2 regions of the Escherichia sp. E4742 genome follow, and region 2 is predicted to be linked to the other one. Evidence: predicted binding sites of a transcription regulator. Region 2 holds the regulator's gene; the other holds the start of a gene.
What was found. The regulator PhoB, encoded in region 2, activates phosphate uptake and scavenging genes when phosphate is short. The targets are predictions, from matches to a motif close to CTGTCATAAAACTGNCNNAT.
Positions count from the first base shown of each region.

Region 1: the regulator PhoB is predicted to act here: its motif matches at 12,565-12,584, upstream of opgB (phosphatidylglycerol--membrane-oligosaccharide glycerophosphotransferase).

Region 1 is NZ_CP040443.1:2,918,867-2,934,625, forward strand. It holds gene FEM44_RS14250 (MurR/RpiR family transcriptional regulator) at 1-771, opposite strand, end outside; gene tsr (methyl-accepting chemotaxis protein) at 953-2,617, shown strand; gene FEM44_RS14260 (TRAP transporter large permease) at 2,660-3,931, opposite strand; gene FEM44_RS14265 (TRAP transporter small permease) at 3,928-4,401, opposite strand; gene FEM44_RS14270 (C4-dicarboxylate TRAP transporter substrate-binding protein) at 4,464-5,435, opposite strand; gene FEM44_RS14275 (Na+/H+ antiporter) at 6,169-7,821, shown strand; gene FEM44_RS14280 (GntR family transcriptional regulator) at 7,971-8,891, opposite strand; gene FEM44_RS14285 (zinc-binding alcohol dehydrogenase family protein) at 9,030-10,052, shown strand; gene opgB (phosphatidylglycerol--membrane-oligosaccharide glycerophosphotransferase) at 10,180-12,471, opposite strand; gene yjjA (DUF2501 domain-containing protein YjjA) at 12,726-13,220, opposite strand; gene dnaC (DNA replication protein DnaC) at 13,269-14,006, opposite strand; gene dnaT (primosomal protein DnaT) at 14,009-14,548, opposite strand; gene FEM44_RS14310 (threonine/serine exporter) at 14,655-15,128, opposite strand; gene FEM44_RS14315 (threonine/serine ThrE exporter family protein) at 15,119-15,759, opposite strand, start outside.
Region 2 is NZ_CP040443.1:3,410,537-3,426,295, reverse strand. It holds gene secF (protein translocase subunit SecF) at 1-152, opposite strand, end outside; gene secD (protein translocase subunit SecD) at 163-2,010, opposite strand; gene yajC (preprotein translocase subunit YajC) at 2,038-2,370, opposite strand; gene tgt (tRNA guanosine(34) transglycosylase Tgt) at 2,393-3,520, opposite strand; gene queA (tRNA preQ1(34) S-adenosylmethionine ribosyltransferase-isomerase QueA) at 3,575-4,645, opposite strand; gene acpH (ACP phosphodiesterase) at 4,738-5,319, shown strand; gene malZ (maltodextrin glucosidase) at 5,324-7,141, opposite strand; gene proY (proline-specific permease ProY) at 7,296-8,669, opposite strand; gene brnQ (branched-chain amino acid transporter carrier protein BrnQ) at 8,745-10,064, opposite strand; gene phoR (phosphate regulon sensor histidine kinase PhoR) at 10,470-11,765, opposite strand; gene phoB (phosphate response regulator transcription factor PhoB) at 11,823-12,512, opposite strand; gene sbcD (exonuclease subunit SbcD) at 12,702-13,904, shown strand; gene sbcC (exonuclease subunit SbcC) at 13,901-15,759, shown strand, end outside.

The sequences.
Region 1 (15,759 bases), 490 kb from region 2:
TGCCATAGCCAGCTCTGTTGCCAGCACATCGATCATCGCGAGCATGGCGTAACGGGAAGGGGTGGGCTTAAAAATGTAATCACTTTCCTGAACCAGCAACGGCAATACCAGATCCACCTGTTCTGCCAGTGGTGTTTGTGCAGGCGTAATGGCGATAACTCGCGCGCCGTACTGACGGGCGATTGCCGCACTTTCGATGATTTCTGGCGTATAGCCGCCGAGTGAAAGAACTATCACCACATCCTGCGGCATCACGGCTGAGCACATCATTCTCATCATTAGTGAATCGTTCTGACTGACCACTGGCAATCCCAGACGGAACAGACGGTACTGGATCTCCTGCGAGCAGATGGTAGAACCGCCGCCCGTTCCCAATGCAAGAATTTGCCGTGCCTGACTTAACCAACTGACCGCCTGACTGATGGCGTTCATGTCCAGTGAGCGACGATGCGTTTCCAGCACGCTGATAATTGATTCGTAGATCCCCTGAACGCCGTCAAGATCCGGTACATCGAGAATAAACCGCTGCCCGATAGCCAGTGACTGCGCCAGTTTGACTTTCAGTTCGCGGACATCTTTGCAACCCAATGCACGGGCAAAACGCGTCACCGACGCCTGGCTGGTTTGTGTTAACCGCGCCAGCTCGGCAATTGGCAGTTCCACGGCTGCGGAGACGTCATCAAGAATAAATTGTGCGATACGCTTTTCAGTGGCGGTTAACGCCATAAACCGCTCGGTAATGCAGGAGATGATATCGATGCTATAAGCCATGGGGTATCACTGATTCAGTAAAAACTGGTACTTTGTACCATAAAGAATCGCGCCAGAGTGTGACCCTCATAAAAAATGTAAGTAAGCAGCGACAAAAAAACGCTCAACACCGCTCCAGATCATAAAGTTTTCTACCACCAGGCCGACAACCTGAGTATCCGGTCTGGAGGGAAGAGAAACCATGTTAAAACGTATTAAGATCGTGACCAGCTTATTGCTGGTTTTGGCCGTTTTTGGCCTTTTACAACTGACATCAGGCGGTTTGTTCTTTAATGCCTTAAAAAATGACAAAGAAAATTTCTCCGTTTTACAAACCATTCGTCAGCAGCAATCCACGCTGAATGGCAGCTGGGTCGCGTTGTTGCAGACACGTAACACTCTCAACCGCGCGGGTATCCGCTACATGATGGATCAGAACAATATTGGCAGCGGTTCAACCGTCGCCGAGCTGATGCAGAGTGCCAGTATTTCGCTGAAGCAAGCGGAAAAAAACTGGGCGGACTACGAAGCGTTGCCGCGTGACCCGCGTCAGAGCACAGCCGCAGCGGCGGACATCAAACGTAATTACGATATTTACCACAATGCGCTGGCGGAGCTGATCCAGCTGTTAGGCGCAGGCAAAATTAATGAGTTCTTTGAGCAGCCGACTCAGGGTTATCAGGACGGTTTCGAGAAGCTGTATATGGCTTATATGGAGCAAAACGATCGTCTCTACGATATTGCCGTGAGCGATAATAATGCTTCCTACAATCAGGCGATGTGGGTGCTGGTGGGCGTGTTGAGCGTCGTGTTAGCCGTCATTGTGGCCGTCTGGTTTGGTATTAAAGCCTCGCTGGTAGCACCAATGAATCGCCTGATCGAAAGCATCTGTCATATTGCTGGAGGAGATTTGGTAAAACCCATTGAGGTGGATGGTTCTAACGAAGTAGGACAACTGGCTCAGAGTTTACGCCATATGCAAAGTGAACTGATGCGTACTGTCGGAGATGTACGTAACGGTGCTAATGCCATTTATAGCGGTGTCAGCGAAATTGCCACGGGTAATAACGATCTCTCATCACGTACTGAGCAACAAGCGGCTTCACTGGAAGAGACGGCGGCCAGCATGGAGCAACTGACTGCAACGGTGAAACAGAACGCCGAGAACGCGCGTCAGGCCAGCCATCTGGCGTTAAGTGCTTCTGAAACTGCGCAACGTGGGGGCAAGGTAGTGGATAACGTGGTGCAGACGATGCGCGATATCTCCACCAGTTCGCAGAAGATTGCCGATATTATCAGCGTTATCGATGGTATTGCCTTCCAGACCAACATTCTGGCTTTGAACGCGGCGGTTGAAGCGGCGCGCGCGGGTGAGCAAGGGCGTGGTTTTGCGGTAGTTGCGGGGGAAGTGCGTAACCTGGCGCAGCGTAGCGCCCAGGCGGCCCGTGAAATTAAAAGCCTGATTGAAGACTCTGTAGGTAAAGTGGATGTCGGATCTACGCAGGTCGAAAGTGCCGGGGAAACCATGACAGAGATTGTCAGCGCCGTAACACGCGTTACTGACATTATGGGAGAAATAGCTTCAGCCTCTGATGAGCAAAGCCGTGGCATTGATCAGGTTGGTTTAGCGGTTGTCGAAATGGATAGGGTAACGCAGCAGAACGCCGCGTTAGTGGAAGAGTCTGCTGCCGCTGCCGCCGCGCTGGAAGAGCAGGCCAGCCGTCTGACCGAAGCCGTGGCGGTGTTCCGTATACAGCAAACGCAACAGCGTCAGCATGAAGCTTTGCCAGTGGTAAACGCAGCGTTGCCGGTTGTGCCGCGCAAAATTGTCGTCGCTGATAGCGGGGATAACTGGGAAACGTTTTAACACAAGGATGCCGGATGAGTGCTTCATCCGGCATTTTTATCGTTATACCAGGAACAGTGAGATTGCCGGGATATACGTGACCAGCAACAGCATTAGCAACAGGGCTACCAGTAGTGGCAGAGATTGCTTAAAGAAATTTCCCACAGAAACTTGCGTGATGTTACACACCAGCAGCATCACGGTGCCCACTGGCGGAGTGAGTGCGCCAATCGACAGGTTGAAGATCATGATGATGCCGAAATGCACCGGATCGATACCAAAGTGCTCTACCACTGGTTTCAGTAGCGGCACCAGGATCACCAGAATGGCGTTTCCTTCCAGAAACATTCCCAACGTTAAAAGCAATACGTTGATAATCAAAAGGAACATATATTTGTTTTCAGTCAGCGAAGTGACGAAATTCGCCACCGCGACGCCAGCATGTTCCATTGAGAAAATCCAACCCAGTGCGGCACTGGCCATAATCACCAGCATTACCGATGCTGTGGCGCGTGCGGTTTCACCCAGTGCTTTAACCACTTGAGAAACCTTCATTTCACGGTAGATGAAAAAGCCAATCGCCAGAACGATTAATACCGCTGCGGCGCCCGCTTCTGTCGGGGTGAAGATATTCGCCCGAATGCCTCCTACTACGGCAAAAATCAGAAACAGCGCAGGCCACGCCTGACCGAGAGAGAACACCACTTCTTTGCCAGTTGGCCAGCTTTCACGGGAGGGTTTGGCGTTAGTTGTGCGGGCGACCAGGTAGACGGTAAACATCAGTACCACTGCGCACAGCAAACCGGGAACAAGACCGGCAATAAACATTTTGCCGATGGAGACGTCAGCGACCAGGCCGTAAATAATCAACGCAATTCCCGGCGGTATGATTGGCGTGACTAACGAACCACCGGCGGTAATTGCGGCGGCAAAGGCACGGTTGTAACCCATGCGTTCCATTTCCGGCACCATCATACGCGATAGCATTGCAGCATCTGCAAGGTTAGAGGCGCTAACACCGCCCATCATGGTGCTGACGAGAATGTTCGCTATGCCCAGACCACCACGCATTTTCCCCACCAGAACGTTGGCAATTTGTAAAATGCGTTCTGCAATGCCGGTGTAGCTCATTAGCGTACCCAGCAAAATAAAAAACGGAATTGCCAGTAGTGAAGGACTTTGCGTCGGGGCGATTAGTCTCTGGACAGCAATTTCGATCGGCACGCTGGAGAAGAATAAAAAGTAAGCGATGATACCAATAAACATCGCCAGATAGACTCGAATGTTAAGAAACAAACAGACGATCATGAGCGGGATAATTAATAACCAGGTCATTGTTTTTCGTCTCCGCTATGGGGGGGCTTTATATCGGTGATTAGCCAGTAAAGGGTATAGAGAGCCGTTGCCAGCGCCCCGACAGGGACCGCCAGATCGATCCAAAACCAGGAAACTTTCAGTATTTGTGTCACTTTGAACTGCGCCATTTCTGCCAGCCGGTAGCCCAGCCAGGCCATATAAAGCAGTACTCCGAGGGAGAGAAGGGCAACCAGAACGGCAATCACTCGCCTGATAGTTGCAGGCAGCATATCCATTACAAAAGGAATGGTCAGATGTGCGCGGTCACGTTCTGCCACGATACCGCCTAACATCACTACCCAAATCATCAGCATCCCGGACATCTCTTCTGTCCACTGAATTGGTTGGCCGATGAAATAGCGCATAAATACTGCTCCAATTGTCATCACAACCAGGATAAATAGCGCAAAGGCAGCGCTAAACTCTGCCAGTTTGCCGAAAAAACGCATGAAACCTCCTGTCAGGGCTTGTCCTGCTTTCGTGAAAAAAGCAGGACGATTAGCATCGATATTTATTTCAGTTGTTGTTGAATGGTTTCATAGAGGCCTGGTGTCCACTCTGGGAACTGTGAGTAAACTTCGTGGGCTTTCTTACGGAATGGTTCGGTATCAGGATAGATAACCTCTACACCGGCAGCTTGCATGGTTTTCAACATTTCTGCATCGCGCTCAAGAGTGAGCTTCTGGCTGTAGAGCCCAGCTTCATAACCAGTCTGGTGAATCATTTCCAGTTGTTCCGGGGTTAGGGTGCTAAAGAAAGCTTCGCCACCAATCCAGACGGATGTGTTGGTCAGGTAGTTCACCATCGTCAGGTATTTCGCCTGCTCATAAAGTTTTTGCCCTTGCAGGACAGAAATTGGGTTTTCTACTCCGTCAATAACGCCCTGGGTTAATGCAGGATAAACTTCACCTAATGGCATTGGGGTTGGCGTTGCCCCCATTGCCTGAATAGCTTTTATTTGCATAACGTTATTAGGTACGCGAATTTTTAATCCCGCGAGGTCTTCAACAGTGCGAATGGGTTTTTTAGAAATGATCTGCCGAGTACCATACAGATAATTATTCATAACCACGTGAATGCCTTTTTTCTTCAGGCTTTCATTTTTCTGCTTGAACCAGTCGCTTTCATATATTTTGAACAGTTTTTGCGGATCGTCGGTTAAATAGGGGCCGAACAGAATACCCAAATCCGGTTCATAATCAGCGAGGAATGCCACATCGCTCAGGGTAATAACATTCATCCCCATCATGGCTTGTTCAGTAACATCCTGTTTTGACCCCAATTGTGAACTGGGATAAAGCGCCAGTGTTATTTCACCACCACTTTTTTTATTCAATAGATCTGCCCAGTAATGCATGACCACATCCAGTGGTTCGCCAGGGTTATTTTCATAGGCAACTTTTATCGAAATCGGTTTTGCCTGAATCATTGACGGTAAGAAAAGGGTACTGACAGTAATTAACATTGCTATTATTTTACTCATATTCCACATACTCCATGCTATAGAATAAATAACTCCAATATTACTATCTGGAGACTGGAGAGAAACACCATGAAAAGGTTGTCGTCTTTTTGGAAAGTAGCCAGCGAATAGACTGACTGCTGTAAATATTTCGTGAATTCGTGCACTTGGTATGACTTTGCTGTTTTTAATCGGTTTTTAATATGACTTTATTGTATATTCTTAAGTTATGAAATGCCTGGTGAGTAATGGTCTGTTTTCAGATAGATAAGAGTTTTTTTAGTATGACCGTGGTTAATGTATTTGTTGCGATTTTATAGTGTGACGGTGAAACTATTATTTCGCAAAGAATGATTTTTTATAATTTGTTGATGATTGTTTAAATTGATAATATGATGAAATGAACTTTTCAGTTGACGGTGTATGGCGATCTCTTTAAATTTGTTACGTGTGGAATAAATATATTTGCGTCGGTTATGTTTTTGTCAGGTGTTGAAAATGAAAAAATGTTCATATCTGTCTGGGATATATAGATAAAAATGATTTTGTGGTTGTGTGTACGAAGGATGGTAAATCATATTCATTCGCGCAATGAATGAATAAACGTAAAGTAATAAGTTGGTAGGTTTTTAATCTAACCTAATGAGTAAGTGTTGCGACTAATGATTAATTGTAGGTGATAAATTAGATGTTATTCTTGTAAGGTTAGGTTGGTTATATTCATTATTTATGCATCAGGAAGCGGGGTGATTATATGGAAATACTTTTAACGATTTTGATTCTTACTCTGGTTGTCTCATTAACCAGCGTGCTGACGCGAATTTCTCCCATCCAGATTCCACTTCCTTTAATCCAGATTGCCGCTGGTGCTGTACTGGCCCAGCCCATATTTGGTCTGCACGTGGAATTCAATCCTGAACTTTTTCTCTTATTGTTTATACCCCCATTGTTGTTTGCTGAAAGCTCAAAAATACAACCTAAAGAATTGATCAAGCACAGTCGGGAAATTGTCAGCCTGGCGCTTGCGTTGGTGCTAATCACTATTTTTGGTGTCGGCTATGTGATTCATTTGCTATTACCGAATGTGCCGCTCATCGCTGCTTTCGCATTAGCCGCCGTGTTGTCACCTACCGATGCCGTGGCGTTGCTAGGGATTGTCGGGAAAGGGCGTATTAGCAAAAACATCCAGGAAGTGCTTGAAGGCGAAGCGTTGATGAATGATGCCTCCGGACTGGTGGCGTTGAAATTTGCTGTTGCAGTAACGATGGGGACGATGGAATTCAGCGTCCATGGCGCAACCATTGCGTTTTTTGTCGTCGCGTTGGGCGGTATTGCTGTGGGGATCGCTGTTACCTGGTTATATGGCAAAGGACTGCTGCTGATCAGCCGATATGCTCACGATGAACCTTCCATTCAGATTGTATTGATGCTTCTGTTGCCGTTTATTGTTTATCTGTTTGCGGAACATTTTGGCTTATCTGGCATTCTTGCTGCTGTTGCCGCGGGATTAACAACCAGTCGCATTGGCGTAGTCCACCACGCGCCTATTCGTCTGAGAATTAAAGCTAAAAGTAGTTGGTCGATGCTTGAATATGTCTTTAACGGCATGGTGTTCCTGATTTTAGGCTTACAACTTCCAGGCATTATTTCGGAATCACTGATCCGTGCAGAAAACGATCCACTGGTGGATACCGGCTCGCTGCTCCTTGATATCATTTGGATCTATCTGGCGTTAATGGTTGTGCGCCTGGGCTGGCTTTGGCTGATGCGTCTGTATAGCCGTAAACGGTCCGGCAAACATCCGATGCTGTTTGCTGGATATAAAACGCGTCATATGCTGCTGGCGACCTTTGCGGGGGTGCGCGGAGCCATCACGCTTGCGGGGGTGCTTTCTATCCCGTTAATGCTGCCGGATGGCACACCTTTTCCCGGACGCTACCTATTAGTTTTTCTCGCCACTGGCGTGATCCTCTTTTCATTAGTCTGCGGCATTATTATTCTGCCGTTACTATTGGGGAAAAATATGGGGATTTTCGGCGATAATCGACAAAAAGAAGAGGAAGCTGCCGATCTGTTTATGTCCAAAATGGCTATACTGAGCGTGCAAAAGACCCAACAGCGTTTGCTACGCACCAGTACGGAAAACCTTGACAACGATCTGATTGTGGAAACGGGGGCCAGATTTATCGATTATATGCGGTGTAATGAAGATGATATGTCATCTAATGATAATTCCCTACATATGCAGCGTGCGAAGCTGGAAAGAACATTTAATCTGGCAGCGTTAAATGCTAAACGTGCGGCTATTTACCAGATGCGCGCAAGGCAAGAAGTCAGTGATGAAACACTGGCAAAAATAGTCAGTGAATTAGATGTGCTGGAAACTTTAATCATGGATAGTCGATAATTTTAATCATGGCTGTAATAATGGATTAAATGATGCTGATAATATTGGTTTTAGCATCATTTAATTATCTATTAATGATAATTATAATATTTAGCTGGGTTAATAATGTGTTGATGTAATGTTGTGATATTAATCCAGAGTCAATGTTTTTAAACGGTACTTAATTTATCGCGATGTTGCCTGATAGAGCGAATCATTGACTGTTTCGCTGTATCAAGATGATTACGTAGCGCGAATATCGCGTCTAAATCGCTACGGCAAATCAGGGCACTGAGGATGGTCATATGTTCATCAACAGCAATGATATTACGCTGTTTAAGATCGCTTTCCTCCCATTGATAGTGAAAATGAAAGATGACAGATATGATTTCAAGTGATTGATTAAAAAAGATATTGTCAGCAGCGGATAACAACATGGCATGAAAATCCCGGTCTAACTGCGAAAACATCCGGAAGTTACTGCCAATGCTGTCACGTAGTATCCGGTGGCGCTCAAGCATGGTTTTCGCTTGCAGCCAGCGGGGATCATCATCGGGAAGGTTGAGAAAGTGCTGGAGTGAGTGTGTCTCCAGCATTTCGCGCAGTTCAAACAGTTGCTCGGCATAGGATTGATCGAACTGCTTCATGCTCCACTGACCGCGCTTTTCGCTTTGAATAAGATTATACCGACCGAATTTTAAAAGATATTCTCGTACCACGACTGGGCTGACGCCTGCTGCCCGCGCAAGTTGGAGTTCGGAAAAACTCTCCCCGGCGCGTAAATGTCGCTGGTTAATCATGGTGAAAAATGCCTGCTCGAAAATGTGGTTTTGCTCTGTAAGCGAGGCTGCGATGCAATCAAATCCATCGTTCTGCTCGGGTTTGCGGGCGACAACATAATCCTTTCCCACCTGGGTAAGCACGCCGCATTCGCTTAAATGTTGGAGTATGTGGCGTACCGTGGTGCGACTAATGTTATACATCTCTGCCAGTCCATTTTGCGAAGGCAGTGGGGAAGGAATATTTCCCCGAGCCAGATCTTCAATCACCTGGTTTATGACGTTATGACGTAAATTCTGCGAACGGCTCATTGTTCCCTCCGGTACGGTATTAAAAACCGATTAAAGACACTTTTATGCGTGTTCTTCTGCATATTTTATGGGCAAATTCAGTCGTTCTTATAAATTCGACGATATCTGGAAGTAATAAAATAAAAGGAGCGGTGAATCATGTCTACAATGAAAATCTTAATTTGTCAGGAAATAAAGAAATTAGTTTGGGAAGTCCGGGCAAGGCCGGCACCAGGAGACAACGAAGCATTAATTAAAATTAAAGTCGTCGGAATTTGTGGTACGGATATTCATGCCTGGGCAGGTAATCAACCATTTTTTAGTTATCCACGCGTCTTAGGCCATGAAATATGTGGGGAAATTATTGAATCAGGAAAAAACATTCACAATTTTAATATTGGACAGCAAGTTGCGGTAATTCCGTATATTTCTTGTCAGGAATGTCCGGCGTGTAAAAGCGGTCGCACCAATTGCTGTGAAAAAATTTCGGTCATTGGCGTGCATCAGGATGGCGGTTTTAGTGAGTATTTGAGCGTGCCAGTGGCGAACATTTTGCCTGCGGATGGTATTGATCCGCAGGCGGCAGCGTTGATTGAACCTTTCGCTATTAGCGCTCATGCGGTTCGTCGCGCAGCAATTGCGCCTGGCGAGCAGGTGCTGGTAGTCGGGGCGGGACCAATTGGTCTGGGCGCGGCAGCAATCGCTAAAGCCGATGGCGCACAGGTGGTGGTGGCGGATACCAGTCCGGCGCGGCGTGAGCATGTGACAACGCGTCTGGAGTTGCCCGTGATGGACCCGTCAGCCGAGGATTTTGACAACCAGTTGCGGGCGCAATTTGGTGGTTCGCTGGCGCAGAAAGTGATCGACGCAACAGGTAATCAACATGCGATGAATAACGCCGTTAATCTGATTCGTCATGGAGGCACGGTAGTATTTGTTGGCCTGTTTAAAGGCGAGTTGCAGTTCTCTGATCCAGAATTCCATAAAAAAGAAACTACGATGATGGGCAGCCGAAATGCCACGCCGGAAGATTTCGCGAAAGTCGGGCGGCTGATGGCGGAAGGGAAAATTACTGCCGATATGATGTTAACCCATCGCTATCCATTCGCCACGCTGGCAGAAATCTATGAGCGCGATGTGATTAACAATCGTGAGTTGATTAAGGGCGTGATTACTTTCTGATAATGCGAGTTGCCATGCAGCGCCCGGGGAAATGTTGGGCGCTGTTTTTTTTGTTTCTTAATAATGTGTTGTAAGCCGGAGAAGGCGTGTAGGTCGCACTTTATGCGACCTACAAATCAGTCAGTGATTACCCTTCACGCGCCACCACTTTGATTTCCACCATGCCAATGCCGAGCTTACGCGGCGAGTGTCCGAGGATATTCCCTTCGTTGGTTGAGACAGGTTCTGGCGGAACAATTACCAGTGTGTCGGCATCGGTTGGGTTATCGAAATGCAGCGTGGTGGTGGTCACTTCATTGCCCAGTACGATGGTTTGTTCTTCATTGCCTACGCGTACCGGAATAGGACGGCTGGCGTTATTGCCGTATGCTTTGGCGGTAATCACCAGGTCAAATTTCTTCGGCAGCGGATGCTTGTACTCGATTTTTACTTCATCACCCAGCTGCGCGTTGGACCAGCGGCCCCACGACTCCGGACGGGAAATCCCGCTAAACTGTTTCACTTCTTCCGGTGCACCCGCGACGTTAAAAATGAAACTGTCGGCTTTGTAGCGAATATCGTTATCGACAATCTTCAGCGTATCGACATTGCCTTTGTAGCGTTCCATATCGATGACGGTATCTTTAAATGTGGTTTTGCCCTTCCACGTCGTTTTATCAACATGTTGAACAATTTGCTGACCACCAAGCTGCCCCTGGGAAACACACCAGTCAGTGGAGAGAGCCAGCTCTGGCGCCCATAGCTGCGCCATCTTGTAGCAGCGATCAACCCAGACGAAATTGTCGCGCGGAGCGAAATCGGCCAACTGGAAACGAAGTGGTGCAGAATATTCGCTTTCTGGCAGTGGTTCCACACGTTTATCCGACACGCGTAACAGTAGCGGCAGACGGAAATGGGTACCCGAGAAGGCGATCATGTTTTTATTCTGATCAATGGTGAACTCTTTCATCTCGGTGGGGAATTTCCACAGACGAATGATATCGGGCTTCCACGCCAGCACTTTTTCTTTAATGTTGAGGAACACTTCCGACATGGATTGACCAGAGAGGCTACTACGCCCAAGGCCGATAAAGTTATCGCCACCAAGAATATCCAGCACTGTAGCGCCGTTATCCATGGTGTTGCGCTTCACCGCCAGCGTCTCTTGCTGTGGCTTGTCGCCACGGATGACGAAAAACAGGTTGTTACGATCCTGTTTATTAAGGTATTTCCACGCCGTGTTGTTCATCGCTAAATGGTCAGAAGAGACGACGATGACGGTATCTTTAAACCACGGTGACGCTTTGATTTTGTTGATAAACGTCGCGATGTTCTCCTGGCTGCAACTTACCGCGCTGAATGACTGATTCGGCTTACCGTCAAAATCATATTTTTTGCGGTTGCAGGTGCGAGAGATAAAACCATCCGGGTGATGGGTATCGACCGTCAGAGTAAACAGTGAGAATCGCTGACCAGAGCGGGAAAGCTCTTCAAACTTTTTCCACGCTTCATCCAGCACGGTATCGTCGTAGAATCCCCAGTCGTTGCGATAATGCGGATCCGCCACCACACTTTTCAGCTCTTCTGCACCATACAAATGGTCGAAGCCGTGTGATTTCAGGAACACATCTTTACCCGCAAAACGCAGGTTAGCCCCTTGCACAAAATAGTTCTGATAACCGGAGTTTTTCAGGATATCGCCAAGACAGATGTTCTGCGGGAAGAAGCTGGAAACCGAGGCAGAGGCGTTACCTTCAAACGGGGCAAACAGTGGAATCCCGCACTGAGACGCCACCATGCCCGCGATAGTGTAATCCGTTCCTGGCAGTTGTTGAGTATGACTGAAATCCAGCCCTTCATTTTTCAGTGCGCCCAGTTCGGGAGTGAGGTCCGGAAAAGCGTCGTTATCAAAATAGGTCCGCTCCAGACTCTCACCATAGATATAAACCAGGTTAAGTTTGGGGGCAGGGATGGTTTTCGACGGTTCTTTATAATAAGCCGCAAAGTCAGGATCGCCGTCGCGTGACTGGGATTTTACCAGCTCCGTTATCTGGCGAAACGCCGGGCTGGCGTCCACAGAACCCAGCGCCAGTAAGAGCGCCAGCAGGCTGTAGCCAAAATGGTGAGGATGATGACGGCGTCGGCGTAGGATCCAGCCCAGCGCGCCGAAAACTACCGCCAGTGCCAGCACGACACCCACTCCCGGCAGGATATATTTGCTGACGCCAGCACCGGTCAGGCTGTTAGTTAAGGTATAGAGCACCGCGTCGTTAATGCCGTCGCCAGTAAAATAGTCGCTGGCAAACAGGGTGATATTTAAAACGACAAATAACCCCAGCACCGTTAACGTGGCTGCAAACCACCAGGTGTTACGTCCCGCTTTCCATGCGTAGATCAGCACAGAGGCGAGAAACAGGGCGAAAGAGAGTAGTTCTGACAACGGGCGATCCTCACTAAACCAGGCTGTATAGCCGATGTTTAAGATTTTTTGAGAAACACAATGTAATGGTGCTGCCATATTGCTGCAATTCTAGTGTCAAAAAAATGCGATGTTGTTAGGAATTAGTTTATAAACAGACTTTTTTGAGCGAGGTTGTTTCCCGCATAGCAAGGGATGAAAGCGTCAGAAGCGGGAAAAAGAGAAGGGGATAGCCGCGCCAGCCGATTAACAGCTAAAACGCGGCGTTATGCGAATCAGGAAATAAAGTTCAGACCTTGCTTTAACACCAGATCGCAGGCTTTGGTTTTTACCTTTTCAGCTAAAGGAGTCGTACCGATGTTGTCCAGATTAAGCTGCTGACCATCTTTGGTTTTTAGCAAACCCTGAATGCCATCCAGATAGTTGGTATCTTCTTTCTGCTCTTCGCTGTTCAGGCCCAGCTTCTCCAGGACCTGATTTTTGATGTTTTCCGCATCGGTAACTGAAGCCAGCTTTTGCTTCGCGCAGTATTGCAGAATGCCTGCGGCATTGTTCATGTTATCTGCGCTTAATGCCTGGTTGCCACTACTAAGCAGGTTAGTTAATGAGGCGAGCGACCAACCGCCTTCCTGTGTGGTGCTGTTTTGGTTGCCTAACTCGCTGGCGGCGTTGGAAAGCGCATCTTTCCAGGACGCAGCATGCACCCCGGTTGAAATGAATGCGCTGGTGGCACTTGCACAGCACAGAAGGTGTTTAATAGTTTTCATCATCATTACTCAAGGTGGAATTGTGTCGCAGTATAGCGCCGGAAAGGAGGATTAATACTCTTTACCCGTTACCCGACTACGATAACTGTCCCAGTTGAAGATCACCCACAGACTGTTACCCAGGCGCATACGATCCATAACACGCTCGCCCAGTAACTTCGTCATTTCCTCCACATTGCTGTTCGTCAGCATACCGGTCGGGCGTTTGGAAGAAGAGCGGCGATCGACGATCTGATTGATGATCACTTTTTCGTATTTAGATTCGGTCTGCACGCCGATCTCGTCGATCACCAGCAGATCCACGTTGCTCAGATCGTTAAGCAGTTGTTCTTCGCTGGTACCGCTATTTCTGAAGGTATCTTTCATCGCCGACATAATATCGGCCACGGTGATGATCAATACGGACTTTCCACGTAGCAGCAGTTCGTTGCAGATTGCCGCCGCCAGATGGTTTTTGCCAGTTCCAGGCTTGCCAGAAAAGATAAAGCTGGCGATGTTGCCGTCGAACTCTTCGACATACTGGCGCGCTTTGCTCAACGCATTCATCTGCCCTTCGCACTCAACACGATAGTTCTCAAAGGAGCAGTTTTGATGCAGTGGACGAATGCCAGAGCGGTTAAAGGTACGCTGCATTTTCATCGCCCGATTCTCGCGCTCAAGAGCGGCGGCGCGGAGCGCCCCTTGTTCTTTCTGCCATGCCAGAAGTTCTTCACCCGTTTTGAAGGCGGGTTTGATATGGGCTGGCATCATTTTTTGCAGACGTTGCATCAGGTCGCCAACGTTTTTCATCGTTACCCTCTGAATCCCGGTGGAATTTGGTTGTCAGGTTCACTGACTGTGTTCACATCTCGTTTCGTTAATCCGCCATTGCTGGCACGACCTATTTGCAGGCTGCGCGCCAGTTTTTGTTGCCACTGCACATGATGGAAGACTTTGCCTTCCGCCTGCCAATAAGAAATAAATGACGCCAGTTCTTCGGCGGTCACCGGCTCTTTTAGCGCTACGCCCCATAATGCCGCCTGACGGATAAAGTCGGTATCGGGTTGCCAGTCTGGGTACATGGCGAATTTACCCATGGGTACGGCAACGGGGGCGGCTTGCGGTTCCTGATAGAGTTGATCGTCCAGGGCCACGTCACTTCCCGGACGCGTCAGTTTTTCTTCCAACGCCAGCAGTTCAGTAAGACGCGCGGGCGTAACGGCATAAAACGCCGGGGCATTGTTGGCAAATACGGCAACCATGCCGCCTTCTGCTTTTGCCAGAACGGTTTGGTGATCGTGTACCAGGGCGTCAATACCAACGACGTCCGGGGTCAAAACTCTGGAAGACATACTGTTTCTCAATATGGAACGATGAACGAGAAGGGAGATTACTTTTATAGTAACACACGGATGAGGCCAGGCAGCCTCTCATCCATGTGCTTTAAGCGAGGCAATTTTATACGCGGGGGCGCTTGCGGTACAACCACAATCCAGGAACGGAAAGACCGATGGATAACGCGCCAACAATTGAAGAAGCTGTAAGAAAGTTAGTTAACAGGGTAATCATTAACGGTTCGCTGTAACCTAACTGACTGATTTTTACCGCTGAAATCATTGCAGTATACGCCGGGATGCCCGGGAACATCGGAATGACAGCCGCCACGGTAAAGACTTTCGGGTGCGCCAGATACCAGCGCGACCACTGAATACCAATGGTGCCGACCAGTAGCGAAGCCATAAACGTCGACCACTCAATATTGAGTCCGGTAGTCATTAAAATCATTCGTGAACCATGACCCATCGCGCCAAGCAGCGCACACCAGCGTAATGCCCGGATTGGCACGTTGAACACCATCGCAAAGCCGACCGCTGGGATTGCCGCGAGGATCATATCCTGCGCTAATGCTAATAGAAATTCGATTACACCCATCCGCGTAGCCCCCAAATTGTGAGTGCCATCACCACGCCAACGCAGGTTGCCAGTGTCAGCAGGCTGGCAATCGCCCAGCGTGCCAGTCCGGTATTTATATGACCTTTAAACATATCGGCTACAGCATTTATCAACGGAAAACCCGGCACCAGTAAAAGAACACTGGCCGCCATTGCCACAGTAGGCGTATGACTGAATGTCGGAAGTTGTAGAAGGAGGCCAGAAATTGTGGTGGCGGCGAAGGCAGTGATGCAAAAGTTTATTTGTGGATGGAGGTGGCGTTGTGCCAGTAGCTGGCGGATATACATGGCGATCATACTGGCGAAGAATGTAATCAACGCCCCATCCCAACCACCGTTATTCAGTTTACAGAAACAGGCGCAAGAGAGTCCCACCATCAAAGCGACCAGCCAACGCGGATAGCGCAGGGGATGTATTTGGCTAAAACGTTTCTCAACACCTTTGTAATCCAGCAGCTTATGTTCCGCCAGAATCACAATGTGTTGTACCTCAGTAACCATATGCATATTAATGCCGCGATCGTGGTTTTTGCGCGTAGATGTCAGACATTGACCATCTTTAATGGTGGTCAGCACTATGGCGTTCGAAGAGATAGAACTTTCGACGCAGT
Region 2 (15,759 bases):
TCCAGCCCCCAGTTAAAGCCGCGCACGCCCATAATGACGATAGCGGCGATTAACAGCAGACCAGAGATGCCGAAAGCCCAGTAGTCCCAGCGCATAAAGTCATAGACTTTACGGCCGTGGTTTAGTTGTTCAACAGTATATTCCTGTGCCACATCGCACTCCTCAGATTGACAGCTTCTTGACGCGCTTGCCGCCATATAGCAGGTTTACGATGGCACGCGTACCGACAATCGCGGTAAACATCGACGTCGCCACACCGATACCGGTAGTAATCGCGAACCCTTTAATTGCCCCGGTACCCACCGCGTACAGGATGATGACTTTAATCAGCGTGGTGATGTTCGCATCGAAGATGGAACTGAACGCGCCACGATAACCTTCATCAATTGCCTGCTGAACAGTACGCCCGTTGCTTAACTCTTCTTTAATACGTTCGTTGATCAGTACGTTAGCATCGACCGCTACTGCAAGGGTTAAGACGATACCCGCGATACCCGGCATACTCAGCGTTGCGCCTGGCAACAGCGACATAATGCCGACAATCAAGATCAAGTTCGCAATCAGAGCACTGGTCGCAATCAGACCAAACTTCTTATAGAAGAGGATCATGAACAGAATAGAAACCAGCAGGCCAGCCAGACACGCTTCCAGCCCCTGTTCAATGTTCTGCATACCCAGAGTCGGGCCGATGGTACGTTCTTCAACAATCTGAATCGGCGCGATCAACGCACCGGCACGCAGCAGCAGCGACAGCTGACGCGCTTCGTTCGGGTTGTTGATACCAGTGATACGGAAGCTGTTCCCCAGACGAGACTGGATATTCGCGATGTTAATCACCTCTTCCTGTTTCACCAGAACCGCACGACCGTTAGCATCTTTCTTACCGCTGTCTTTGTACTCCACAAACAGGGTCGCCATCGGTTTGCCGATGTTGTCCTTAGTGAAGTTAGACATGATGTTGCCACCAGCGCTATCGAGCGAGATGTTAACCTGCGGCTGGTTGTATTCGTCCTGGCTGGAAGTGGAGTCGGTGATATGATCACCGGTCAGGATCACGCGTTTGTACAGCACAACTGGCTGACCTTCGCGGGTCTGTTTCACTTCAGAGTCACCCGGTACGCGGCCAGACGCGGCAGCGGCCTGGTCAACGTTGGTGTTTACCAGACGGAACTCCAGCGTTGCCGTCGCGCCCAGAATCTCTTTCGCGCGAGCGGTATCCTGGATACCCGGCAGTTCAACAACGATACGGTCAGCGCCCTGGCGCTGTACCACCGGTTCAGCAACACCAAGCTGGTTTACACGGTTACGCAGGATGTTGATGTTCTGCTGCACCGCATATTCACGCGCTTCACTCAGACGTGCATCGCTCATTACTGCGCGCAACTGATTGCTGCCCTGACTGCTAATCACCAGATCAGGATGACGCTTGCTCAGATATGCAATGGCTTCATCACGGGCGTTGCCATCGCGGAAAGTGATGCTCAGACCGTAATTATTTTCTTTACGAACAGTGGTATACGGGATGCCTTTTTCACGCAGATCGCTGCGCAGGCTATCGATATTTTGTTCCTGAAGTTTGCCAAGCGCAGTGTCCATATCCACTTCCATCAGGAAGTGAACGCCGCCACGCAAGTCAAGACCGAGCTTCATCGGCTCAGCGTGAATAGCTGCCAGCCAGCGCGGCGTGGCCGGGGCAAGGTTAAGCGCCACGACATATTTGTCACCCAGAATGCCCATTAATGCTTCACGAGCGCGTAGCTGGGTGTCAGTGGAGTCGAAGCGCGCAAGAATAGCGCCCTCTTCCAGTGCCACAGACTTAGCAGTTATTTTTTCTTCTTGTAACGTTTTCTGGACCTGGATCAGCGTTTGCTCACTGGCGGCGACTCCGCGCGCGCCAGTGATCTGAACAGCCGGATCCTCACCAAACAGGTTGGGAAGCGCATACAGCAGACCGATGACAATCACCACGATCAGCATGACGTACTTCCACAAAGGATAACGGTTTAACACGGCAATTCCCTTAGGGAAAAATTTTAATTACAGCGCCTTCATGGTGCCTTTCGGCAGAACGGCGGCTACGAAGTCACGTTTAATAACTACTTCAGTGGTGTCATTCAGCGCGATAGCAATGTAGCCGTTTTCTGCTACTTTGGTTACGCGACCGACCAGGCCACCGTTCGTCAGCACTTCATCACCTTTCGCGATGGAGTCCATCAGCTTTTTGTGTTCTTTGGTGCGCTTCTGCTGTGGGCGCAGGATCATGAAATAGAAAATCAGACCGAATACCACCAGCATCAAAATCAAAGACATCGGGCTACCTTGTGCCGGAGCACCCGTTGCCGCTACCGCATCAGAAATAAAAAAGCTCATTAAATTTCCCTCATTATTAATATTAATCAACGTTCAAAGGTGGTACTTCTCGCCCCTGACGCTGGTAAAAATCAGCTACGAAGCTCTCTAATTTACCCTCTTCAATAGCCTTGCGTAAACCCGCCATCAAACGCTGGTAGTAACGAAGGTTATGAATGGTGTTGAGTCGCGCGCCTAATATTTCGTTGCAACGGTCGAGATGATGCAAGTAGGCACGTGAATAATTGCGACAGGTGTAGCAATCACACTCAGGATCGAGCGGGCCAGTGTCGCTCTTATACTTCGCATTGCGGATTTTCACCACGCCATCGGTCACGAACAGATGACCGTTACGCGCATTACGTGTTGGCATTACGCAGTCAAACATATCGATACCGCGGCGCACGCCTTCAACCAGGTCTTCCGGTTTACCAACGCCCATCAGGTAACGTGGTTTGTCTGCCGGAATTTGCGGGCACACATGCTCCAGGATACGGTGCATATCTGCTTTAGGCTCACCCACTGCCAGACCGCCGACAGCGTAGCCATCAAAACCGATATCTACCAGACCTTTAACAGAGATATCACGTAAATCTTCGTAAACGCTGCCCTGGATGATACCAAACAGCGCATTTTTATTGCCGAGGCTGTCAAAACGCTCGCGGCTACGCTTCGCCCATCGCAGCGACATCTCCATAGAGCGCTTCGCGTAATCCCAGTCAGCAGGATAAGGCGTACACTCGTCAAAAATCATGACGATGTCTGAGCCAAGATCGTATTGAATCTCCATCGATTTTTCGGGATCGAGGAAAATCGGGTCGCCGTTGATGGGGTTACGGAAGTGCACGCCCTGTTCGGTGATTTTACGGATATCGCCGAGACTGAAGACCTGGAAGCCGCCGGAGTCGGTAAGGATCGGGCCTTTCCACTGCATAAAATCGTGCAGATCGCCATGCAGTTTCATGATTTCCTGACCCGGGCGCAGCCACAGGTGGAAAGTGTTACCCAGAATAATTTGCGCGCCAGTGGCTTCAACTTCTTCCGGCGTCATCCCTTTTACGGTGCCGTAGGTGCCAACAGGCATAAAACAAGGCGTTTCCACTACGCCACGATCGAAGACCAGGCGGCCACGGCGTGCGCGACCGTCGGTGGTGTCCAGTTCAAATTTCATTTTTTCTCCACTACGTCAGAAAAACAGTCCAACGTTTAAACCAGCGCCGCGGAATTACTCCCCGACGCGCTCATTAATTGCCTGCGGATTGTACGTGATAAACATCGCATCACCGTAACTAAAAAAGCGATATTTCTCTTCTACTGCCGCTTTATAGGCGTTCATGGTGTGTTGATAACCGGCAAATGCGGAAACCAGCATAATCAGCGTTGACTCCGGCAGGTGGAAGTTAGTCACCAGCGCATCGACCACTTTGTACTGGAAGCCGGGATAGATAAAGATTTGTGTATCATCGAAAAACGGTTCAATCAGATCGTTTTTCGCCGCCTGGGCCGCACTCTCAAGCGAGCGAACAGAGGTGGTGCCAACCGCAATCACCCGGTTACCACGCGCTTTCGCAGCCAGCACTGCGTCAACCACATCCTGCGGCACTTCTGCATATTCCGAGTGCATGATGTGGTCTTCAATGGTGTCGACGCGTACCGGCTGGAAGGTACCCGCCCCCACATGCAGGGTCACGAATGCCATCTCCACGCCTTTGGCGCGCAATTTTTCCAGCAACGGTTCGTCAAAATGCAGTCCGGCGGTCGGTGCTGCTACCGCGCCTGGTTTTTCGCTATAAACCGTTTGATAAAGTTCGCGGTCTGCATCTTCGTCCGGACGGTCGATGTACGGCGGCAGCGGCATATGGCCGATGCTGTTGAGAATATCCAGCACCGAGCGCTCATCGTTAAATTCGACTTCAAACAGCGCGCCGTGACGAGCGGTCATTGTTGCTTTGATGCTTTCGTCATCGCCCAGCAGTAGCTCCGCGCCCGGTTTTGGCGCTTTCGAGGCGCGAATATGCGCGAGAATGCGTTTGTCGTCGAGCATCCGCTCAACCAGCACTTCAATTTTACCGCCGCTGGATTTTCGCCCAAACAGACGCGCCGGGATCACGCGGGTATTGTTAAAAACCAGAAGATCGCCGGGGTTGAGCTTGTCGAGTAAATCGGTGAAAGTACCGTGCGTCAGCGCGCCCGTCGGCCCGTCCAGCGACAGTAAACGACAGCTACTGCGTTCAGGCATGGGATAGTGGGCAATCAGGGATTCGGGCAATTCAAAGGAGAAATCGGTAACGCGCATGACACTGACTCAGACTAAAATAAGAGGCGGGTAGTCTAGTGCCGGGGCGCTCTCCCTGCAACCTTTACCCCCCTTTGGATAGAATATAATCGATGAATTTTTTAGCTCACCTGCATTTAGCTCACCTGGCTGAAAGCTCGCTTTCTGGCAACTTACTGGCTGATTTTGTTCGCGGAAACCCTGATGAAATTTATCCGCCCGACGTCGTGGCTGGCATTCACATGCATAGGCGAATCGACGTATTAACCGACAATCTGCCGGAAGTCCGCGAAGCGCGGGAGTGGTTTCGTAGTGAAACTCGCCGGGTTGCGCCTATCACGCTGGATGTCATGTGGGATCACTTTCTTTCCCGCCACTGGTCGCAGCTGTCACCCAATTTTCCGCTAGAGGAATTTGTCGGTTATGCCCGCGAGCAAGTGATGGCTATTCTGCCGGACTCACCGCCGCGCTTTATCAATCTGAATAACTACTTGTGGTCAGAGCAATGGCTGGTGCGCTATCGCGATATGGATTTCATCCAGAGCGTGTTAAACGGCATGGCAAGTCGTCGTCCACGTCTGGATGCTCTGCGTGACTCCTGGTACGATTTAGACGCCCATTACGATGCCCTCGAAACCCGCTTCTGGCAATTTTATCCGCGGATGATGGAGCAGGCGTCACGCAAAGCGTTGTAAGGTATTAATTCATCCACACCGTGGCTGATATCGCGGGCAACGTCAGGATCCCATCTACCCGTTGTCCCTTCCCTTCTTTGCATTGCCATTGCGCGACATTAAGCAACGGCGATGCGGGTAGCACCACTTCACACGCTTCACCACGGTTGATTGCCACTAGCACACGCTGCTGATTGAGCACACGCACAAACACCACCACGTTATCTTCCGCATACAACACCTGACAGCCGCCACGACGCAATGCCAGGCTCTTCTTACGCAGCGCAATCATTCGCTGGTACAGCGCGAATAGTTCCGTATCTTGTTTTTCCGGGTCCCAGGGAAACGGTTTACGACAAAATGGATCGTTATTGCCGTCCAGCCCCACTTCATCGCCGTAATAAATACACGGCACACCAGGCCAGGTGAACAGCCAGACGACCGCCAGTGGCAGGCGCGCAACATCCCGTCCGAGTAACGTTTTAAATCGCGCGGTATCGTGACTATCGAGCTGGTTAAACATACGCAGTTGCTGTTGATGAGAAAGCCCGGCACGGTAATTGTCCATCCAGGTCATACAGATTTGAGCGTCAATCTGCTGCGGATCGTAAGAGACATCGGTATTAGCGAGAAAGCCCCACAGCGGAAAAGTAAAACCGCGATAGTTCATCGATGCATCTTCCACATCGGCCTGTAACCATTGCCGCGCATCGCCAAAATATTCACCGACAATGTACGCTTCTGGCTGGGTTTCTTTCGCCGCCTCAGTGATGCCGGCGACATGCTGCAAATTATTGCGCGCCCCGCCCGCTTCCCCCAGCATATGCACCACATCCAGCCGCCAGCCGTCCATATTCCACGGCGCTTTCAGCCAGTGACGGACAATGCTGTCTTCACCGCGATAAATTTCATTCACCAGACTTTCCGACTGATAATCCAGTTTTGGCAGGCTGGCATAGCCCAGCCAATCGAGCGCCGTGCCGTCATCGCGAAACGAGTACCAGTCGCGCCAGGGCGATTCGGGGTTATGGCAAGCGCCCCCCGTCCCGCGATTGTGCCTGTCAAACCAGGCATGAGAATCGCCACTGTGGTTAAACACGCCGTCCAGCATCAGGCGCATTCCTTGCTGCTGTGTGTTGTGTCTCAAACGCAGCAACGCCCCGTCGCCGCCAAATTGCGGATCGACGTGGCGATAATCTTCGGTATCGTATTTATGCACGCTGGGTGCTTTAAACACCGGATTAAGATACAGCGCCGTCACGCCGAGTTTTTTCAGGTACGGCAGTTTTTCGCTTATCCCGTCCAGATCGCCGCCATAGAACGTTGATCCGCCCGCCTGTGCTGTGACCGGTTCATCCCAGTCACGCAATATGATTTCCCGCCCGGCGGCGTGATGATAATAGACATGATCCTGATCGGCATTACGAGGCTGACTCCGGGCAAAACGATCCGGGAAGATCTGATAAAAAATCTGATCCGCCGCCCATTGTGGTCCGATATCCGGCACATCGACGGCAAACTGTTCCAGCCGTGCTGGTGGTATTGGGCTGAAACCTTGCGGCGTAAACCAACGCTGGCGATCGTGCCACAGCAATTTGAAACTGTAGCGCCGCCGTGGTTGCCCGGTGGCGAGAGAGAGCGCTCCCCGCCACGCCGTCACGCCAGGCTGTGGCTGGCTGCGCTGTTTATGCATCGGTATTGATGTTTCTTCGTTATCGTTTTCCATGCGCAACATAATGCGCTGTGGCGGCTCTTCGCCCGTCAACCACAGTGTAATAAGCAGTTGATCTTTGCTTTGCTTAACAAACGGAGACACCGGCAGGTGCCATGCATTCAACATCATAATTCCCCTGCGATTAAAATGTGCTCACCTTGCCATAGCCTAATGCAGGATCAATCATCATCTGAAGAATATTTGAGGGAGGAGGACGGGGGCGGATAATTTTCGGAATAGCCGGATCAAGTTTTGCTCCTGATCCGGCGACAAAAGGCAGGAATTAGTGGTTTTCTGCCAACTGGCGATCGTGGCGGCGTTTAAACATCCAGCCAATCAACAGCACCACAATCCACGCAAAACCAACGTACAGAGAGATACGCGTTTCAGGGTGATAACCAATCAGTCCGATGATAAAGACCAGGAAAACCAGCCCCGTGATGGTCGTTGCCACTCCGCCAGGAACTTTAAATTTCAGCGCGTTAACTTCTTCTGGCGGCAGGCGGCGACGGAAGGCAATCTGCGACAGCAGGATCATAATCCACACCCACACGGTAGCGAAGGTCGCCAGCGAGGCAATCACCAGGAAGACGTTTTCCGGCATGATGTAGTTCAGATACACAGCAAATAGCAGCGCGGTAGTCATGACCAGCACCGTGACCCACGGAATACCGCGACGCGACGTTTTGCTGAAAATTTTCGGCGCACTGCCCTGCTCTGCCATGCCGTGCAGCATACGGCCTACACCAAACACATCGCTGTTAATTGCCGACAGTGAAGCAGTCAGCACAACGAAGTTAAGAATGCTGGCGGCAAAGGTAATCCCCAAATGCTGGAACGTCAGCACGAACGGGCTACCAGCAGTACCTACCTGATTCCACGGATAGATAGACATAATGACGAACAGCGTACCAACATAGAACACCAGAATACGCATCGGCACTGAGTTAATCGCGCGCGGAATAGACTTCTCCGGCTCTTTCGCTTCACCAGCGGTAATACCAATAATTTCAATACCACCGTAGGCAAACATCACCATTTGCAACGACATCACCATGCCAAGCCAGCCGTTACTGAAGAAGCCGCCGTTGCTCCACAGGTTATGGATACCGGTCGGTTGCCCGCCGTTGCCAATCCCCCAAATGATGATACCGAAACCAGCAACGATCATGATGATAATGGTGGCGACTTTAAAGAACGAGAACCAGAACTCCAGCTCACCAAATACTTTCACGCTCATCAGGTTAATGGCGCAGATAATCAGCACCACGCTCAACACCCATATCCAGTGCGGCACCGTCGGGAACCAGACGCCCATATAGATACCGAAAGCGGTGACATCGGCAATGGCAACAATAAGGATTTCAAAGCAGTAGGTCCAGCCAGTGATATAACCTGCCAGCGGACCAAGGTTTTCCTGCGCATAACGCGAGAAAGAGCTGGCGGCCGGGTTATGTACCGACATTTCTCCCAGCGCACGCATAATGATATACGCCGCGACACCACCGATAATATAGGCCAACAACACGCTCGGTCCGGCCATTTTGATGGCGTCCGCCGAACCGTAAAACAACCCGGTGCCAATTGCTGAACCCAGTGCCATAAAGCGTATGTGTCGGGTACTTAGCCCACGCTTTAGCTTGTTCTTACTTTCCATCAATTCCTAACCCATCAACACAATAAAAAACCACGGGGCATCGCAGCCCCGTGGTTAAAACAAATTTACAGTGATTTAGTGGGCGCTGGAGGTCACCTGACGACCTGCTGCGCGATCCCAGATAATGGCCAGAACCACCATCACCACCGTTGGCATTAACCACGCCAGACCTTGTTCGGCCAGCGGTAAACGCTGCGCCCAGGACGGTAAAATATCGCTGAATGCAGATGCTTTGATCCCGTCGAGAATACCAAAAAGCAGGCTGATAAACATCGGCGGAGCAATCACGCGGGACGAATTATGCCACCATGAGCGTGTAAAACTTAATACAACCAGTGCGATACACGGCGGATAAATGGCAGTCAGCACCGGTACAGAGATCTGAATCAGCTGGCTCAAGCCCAGATTAGACACCACCATCGAGAAGCCGCCGAGGATAAACACCAGCGTACGATATGAGAGCGGGATGTATTGGGCGAAGAATTCCGCACAAGCGCAGGTCAGACCAACCGCCGTGACCAGACAAGCGATGAAGATTAACGCCGCCAGCAGGAAGCTACCGCCGCCGCCAAAGGTGTGCTGAACGTAAGCATGCAGAATAGCGGCACCGTTCGCGGATTGATCAACCAGCGACGCGCTGTCTGAACCCAGACGGAACAGCGCCAGGTACAGCAGAGTCAAACCAACGCCTGCCATCAGGCCGGCCCAGACGGTATAACGGGTCAGCAGACGCGCTTCGGTAACGCCGCGAGAACGCGCCGCGTTAACAATAACGATACCAAACACCATCGCGCCCAGCGTATCCATCGTCAGGTAGCCATTGACAAAACCGTTCGAAAACGCAGCGTTTTGATAAGCCTCAGTTGCCGAGCTAATCGAGCCCGCTGGCCAGACAATCGCCGCAACAGACAGGATGACCAGCGCGATAATTTTCAGCGGCGCAAGGAAGTTGCCCACGGTATCCAGCAGCTTGCCCGGATAGAGCGAAACCAGAATAACGATAGCGAAATAGACCAGGCTGTAGATAAACAGCGGCAGTGCGGAGTCACCCGTCAGCGGCGCAATGCCCACTTCAAAGGAGACAGTTGCCGTACGCGGTGTTGCAAACAGCGGCCCTACCGCCAGGTAGCAGACCGTAGCCAGCAGCACGCCTGCGACTTTACCGATTGGTGTGCTCAGACTGTCAACGCCGCCGCCAACTTTCGCCAGCGCCACTACCGTTAATACCGGCAGACCAACGGCAGTAATGAGGAAGCCGAATGCCGCAGTCCAGACGTGTTCGCCTGCCTGCAAGCCGACCATAGGAGGGAAAATAATGTTACCTGCGCCAACGAACAACGCAAATGTCATAAAGCCCAGAGCGATGATATCGCGCGATCTTAACTGATGGGTCATAAATCATACTGCCTGTGGATGTGGTGTTGTAACGTTAAATTTTGTGCCAATCCCTGGGGATGATACAGCGGTATATTTAAACAATTTTAGCGGGAAATACTCCCAACCAGGCGCGGCGAAGAATAGTTTTTCGATTTACCGCGTGAATGCAGTCAGTATGACAGCACCTGAAGCGCAATTTAAACGCTTATAACGTTTTAAAGCAAGGAGGGATCTAAAAACCAGAGGTATATAGCGATAAGAAATCTCCAACCAGTATAAAACACTATTTCCGTGAAAAAGATATGGCTTATCATGCGAACAAAAAATCACCAGACATTGTAAAATTCAGCGCCCGTTTTTTGACTGCAAAGAAAAAAAGCCAGCATCGGCTGGCTTATGGCAACAAAAAATGACAAAGGCGGATTAATCGCTATTTTTGGCAATTAAACGTTCCGGCAGAACAAAACTGAAACGCGTACCTTTGCCCACCGTACTTTCAATATTGAGCCGGCTTTCATGATGATTTACCGCATGCTTCACGATCGCTAACCCCAACCCGCTACCGCCAGTTTGTCGGGAACGCGCTTTATCAACGCGATAAAAACGCTCGGTCAGGCGCGGAATATGCTCCGGTGCGATGCCCGGTCCATTATCTTCAACACTAAATTCGGCACCGTGCGGCACTCGCTGCCAGCGTACGGTGATATGCGTACCTTCCGGCGTATGATTCACGGCGTTATAGACCAGATTCGAAATCGCACTGCGTAACTGGTCTTCGCTGCCAGACACTTTGAGGCCGTTATCAATCTCAAAGGTAAATGTCTGTTTTTGCTGGCTCAGCGTCTGGGCTTCCCGCTCAACGACGCGCAGCATCATCGGCACATCAACCTTCTCATTCAGCAACTGCGTCGGCGCGGCTTCAATTTTCGACAAGGTCAGCAACTGCTTCACCAGCCCTTCCATCCGCTGAGTCTGCTCACGCATGGTGTGCAACGCTTTTTCGCGTACCGCTCCTTCCAGCGGTTGCTCATCCATCATCTCCAGGTAACCCTGTAACACGGTCAATGGCGTGCGTAACTCATGGCTTACGTTGGCGAAAAAGTTGCGCCGCGCCCCTTCCAGTTGATGCATTTGCGTGACATCTCGCGCCACCATCAGCAGCTGTTTATGGGTATAAGGCATGACGCGAATTTCCAGATGCCGCCCGGTGTTGAGCACCAGATTGAGTGGGCGAGAAAAATCACGCGTTTTCAGATATTGCGTAAACTCCGGATAACGCAGCAGGTTAAGGATGTTCTGCCCGTTATCTTCCGGCCAGCGCAGACCAAGAATTTGTTGCGCCAGACCGTTACACCAGAAAATACCGCCCTCTTCCGTGGTCAGCACCACCGCATCGGGTAGCGACTCCGCGCCGCTACGAAAGCGTTTGATAAGATTACCCAGCTCGCGGCGGCGTTTTTTATTACGCAGTTGCATCTGGTGTAAACCGTACAGCAGCGGTTCCCAGCTACCACGCCCCGGTGGCGGCGTCATACTGCGATCCACCCACAGCCACCACGAAAGGCGCAATAAATTCCAGAAATGCCAGATAAGCAGTCCTGTTACCGATGCCAGCAAAAACCAGGGCAGGTAACCAAAAAATGCACCCAGGATGAAAGCCGGGATGCAGCAAAGTAGCAGCTCCAGCACCAGCCTTTTCCACGACAGCCGTTCCAGCACGTAAGATACTCCAGTTATGAAATCATAAGCCTTGCTCTGCGTCCGATGAGCAAGGCGTTAAAAGCGGGTTGAAAAACGATATCCTGTACCGCGCACGGTCTGCACCATGCGGTCATGCCCACCCGGTTCCAGTGCTTTACGCAGGCGGCGAATGTGGACATCGACCGTGCGGTCTTCCACATATACGTTGGTTCCCCAGACGTGATTTAACAGTTGCTCGCGACTGTACACGCGCTCGGGATGCGTCATAAAAAAGTGCAGCAGTTTAAATTCAGTTGGCCCCATCTCCAGCGGTTCTTCGCCCGCCATCACCCGGTGAGATGTCGGGTCGAGACTTAGCCCCTGCATCTCAATCACCTCTTCCACCGCCATCGGCGATATACGGCGCATTACCGCTTTGATTCGCGCCACCAGCTCCTTCGGCGAAAACGGCTTGGTGATATAGTCATCCGCACCGGTTTCAAGGCCGCGCACGCGATCTTCTTCTTCCCCTCTGGCGGTCAACATCACAACCGGAATATCACGGGTCATCGACTCACGCTTGAGATGTTTGATGAACTGGATACCGGAGCCGCCGGGTAACATCCAGTCGAGGAGAATTAAATCCGGCCAGGGTTCATTCAGTTGATTCACAGCACTGTCATAATCTTCCGCTTCGACCGGCTGGAAGCCATTTTGCTCGAGCACGAAGCAGACCATTTCGCGAATTGGAGCTTCATCTTCTACGACCAGAATACGTCTCGCCATGATTTGCCCTGTTGTAATAAATAGATTGCGATCATTAATGCGACGTCATTATGCGTCAGATTTATGACAGATTTATGAAAAGCACGTCGCACATCCCTTCAGGTTATTGATTTCCGTGGTGCAGAAAAAAGCAAATAGCGCACCTGTTTGGGTATAATCGCGCCCATGCTTTTTCGCCAGAGAATCGTTATGCGCATCCTTCACACTTCAGACTGGCATCTCGGCCAGAACTTCTACAGTAAAAGCCGCGAAGCTGAGCATCAGGCTTTTCTTGACTGGCTGCTGGAGACAGCACAAACCCATCAGGTGGATGCGATTATTGTTGCCGGTGATGTTTTCGATACCGGTTCGCCGCCCAGTTACGCCCGTACGTTATACAACCGTTTTGTTGTCAATTTACAGCAAACGGGCTGTCATCTGGTGGTACTGGCGGGAAACCATGATTCAGTCGCCACGCTGAATGAATCGCGCGATATCATGGCGTTCCTCAATACTACCGTGGTCGCCAGCGCCGGACATGCGCCGCAAATCTTGCCTCATCGCGACGGGACGCCAGGCGCAGTGCTGTGCCCCATTCCTTTTTTACGCCCGCGTGACATTATTACCAGCCAGGCGGGGCTTAACGGTATTGAAAAACAGCAGCATTTGCTGGCAGCTATTACTGATTATTATCAACAACACTATGCCGATGCCTGCAAGCTGCGCGGCGATCAGCCTCTGCCCATCATCGCCACGGGACATTTAACGACCGTGGGTGCCAGTAAAAGTGACGCCGTGCGTGACATTTATATTGGCACGCTGGACGCGTTTCCGGCACAAAACTTTCCGCCAGCCGACTACATCGCGCTCGGGCATATTCACCGCGCGCAGATTATTGGTGGCATGGAACATGTTCGCTATTGCGGCTCCCCCATTCCACTGAGTTTTGATGAATGCGGTAAGAGTAAATATGTCCATCTGGTGACATTTTCAAACGGCAAATTAGAGAGCGTGGAAAACCTGAACGTACCGGTAACGCAACCGATGGCAGTGCTGAAAGGAGATCTGGCGTCGATTACCGAACAGCTGGAACAGTGGCGCGATGTATCACAAGAACCACCTGTCTGGCTGGATATCGAAATCACTACTGATGAGTATCTGCATGATATTCAACGCAAGATTCAGGTATTAACCGAATCACTGCCAGTCGAAGTATTGCTGGTACGCCGGAGTCGTGAACAGCGCGAGCGTGTGTTAGCCAGCCAACAGCGTGAAACCCTCAGCGAACTCAGCGTCGAAGAGGTGTTCAATCGCCGTCTGGCACTAGAAGAACTGGATGAATCGCAGCAGCAACGTCTACAGAATCTTTTCGCCACGACGTTGCAGACCCTCGCCGGAGAACACGAAGCATGAAAATTCTCAGCCTGCGCCTGAAAAACCTGAACTCATTAAAAGGCGAATGGAAGATTGATTTCACCCGCGAGCCGTTCGCCAGCAACGGGCTGTTTGCCATTACCGGCCCAACCGGTGCGGGGAAAACCACCCTGCTGGACGCCATTTGTCTGGCGCTGTATCACGAAACCCCGCGCCTCTCTAACGTTTCGCAATCACAAAATGATCTCATGACCCGCGATACCGCCGAATGTCTGGCGGAAGTGGAATTTGAAGTGAAAGGTGAAGCGTATCGCGCATTCTGGAGCCAGAATCGGGCGCGTAACCAGCCGGACGGTAATTTGCAGGTGCCACGCGTAGAGCTGGCGCGCTGCGCAGACGGCAAAATTCTCGCCGACAAAGTGAAAGATAAGCTGGAACTGACAGCGACGTTAACCGGGCTTGATTACGGGCGCTTCACCCGTTCGATGCTGCTTTCACAAGGGCAATTTGCTGCCTTCCTGAATGCAAAACCAAAAGAACGCGCGGAATTGCTCGAGGAGTTAACCGGCACCGAAATCTACGGGCAAATCTCGGCGATGGTTTTTGAACAGCATAAATCGACCCGTACTGAGCTGGAGAAACTGCAAGCGCAGGCCAGCGGCGTTGCGTTATTAGCGCCAGAACAGCTGCAATCGCTTACAGATAGTTTGCAGGTACTCACTGACGAAGAGAAACGGTTACTCACTGCGCAGCAGCAAGAACAACAATCGCTAAACTGGTTAACGCGTAAGGACGAGTTGCAGCAGGAAGCCAGTCGCCGTCAGCAGGCACTGCAACAGGCGTTAGCCGAAGAAGAAAAAGCACAACCGCAACTGGCGGCCCTCAGCCTGGCGCAACCGGCAAGAAATCTTCGTCCGCACTGGGAACGAATAGCAGAACACAGCGCAGCGCTAACGCATACTCGCCAGCAGATTGAAGAAGTAAATACTCGCTTACAGAGCACAATGGCGCTTCGCGCGAGCATTCGCCACCACGCGGCGAAGCAGTCAGCAGAATTACAGCAGCAGCAACAAAGCCTGAATGCCTGGTTACAGGAACACGACCGCTTCCGTCAGTGGAACAACGAACTGGCGGGTTGGCGTGCGCAGTTCTCCCAACAAACCAGCGATCGCGAGCATCTGCGGCAATGGCAGCAACAGTTAACCCATGCAGAGCAAAAAATTAATGCGCTTGCGGCGATCACGTTGACGTTAACCGCCGATGAAGTTGCTAGCGCCCAGGCGCAACATGCTGAGCAACGCCCACTGCGTCAACGCCTGGTTGCGCTGCATGGGCAGATTGTTCCCCAACAAAAACGTCTGGCGCAGTTACAGGTCGCTATCCAGAATGTCACTCTGGAACAGACGCAACGTAACGCCGCACTTAACGAAATGCGCCAGCGTTATAAAGAAAAGACGCAGCAACTTGCCGATGTCAAAACAATTTGCGAGCAGGAAGCGCGCATTAAAACGCTGGAAGCCCAGCGCGCGCAGTTACAGGCGGGTCAGCCTTGTCCACTTTGCGGTTCCACCAGCCACCCGGCGGTTGAGGCGTATCAGGCGCTGGAACCGGGCGTTAATCAGGCCCGGCTATTAACGCTGGAAAACGAAGTGAAAAAGCTCGGCGAAGAAGGCGCGGCGCTGCGTGGGCAACTGGATACATTAACGAAGCAGCTTCAGCGCGATGAAAACGAAGCACAAAGCCTCCGACAAGATGAGCAAGCACTTACTCAACAATGGCAAGCCGTCGCGGCCAGCCTCAATATCACCTTGCAGCCACAGGACGATATTCAACCGTGGCTAGATGCACAAGATGAGCACGAACGCCAGCTGCGGTTACTCAGCCAACGACATGA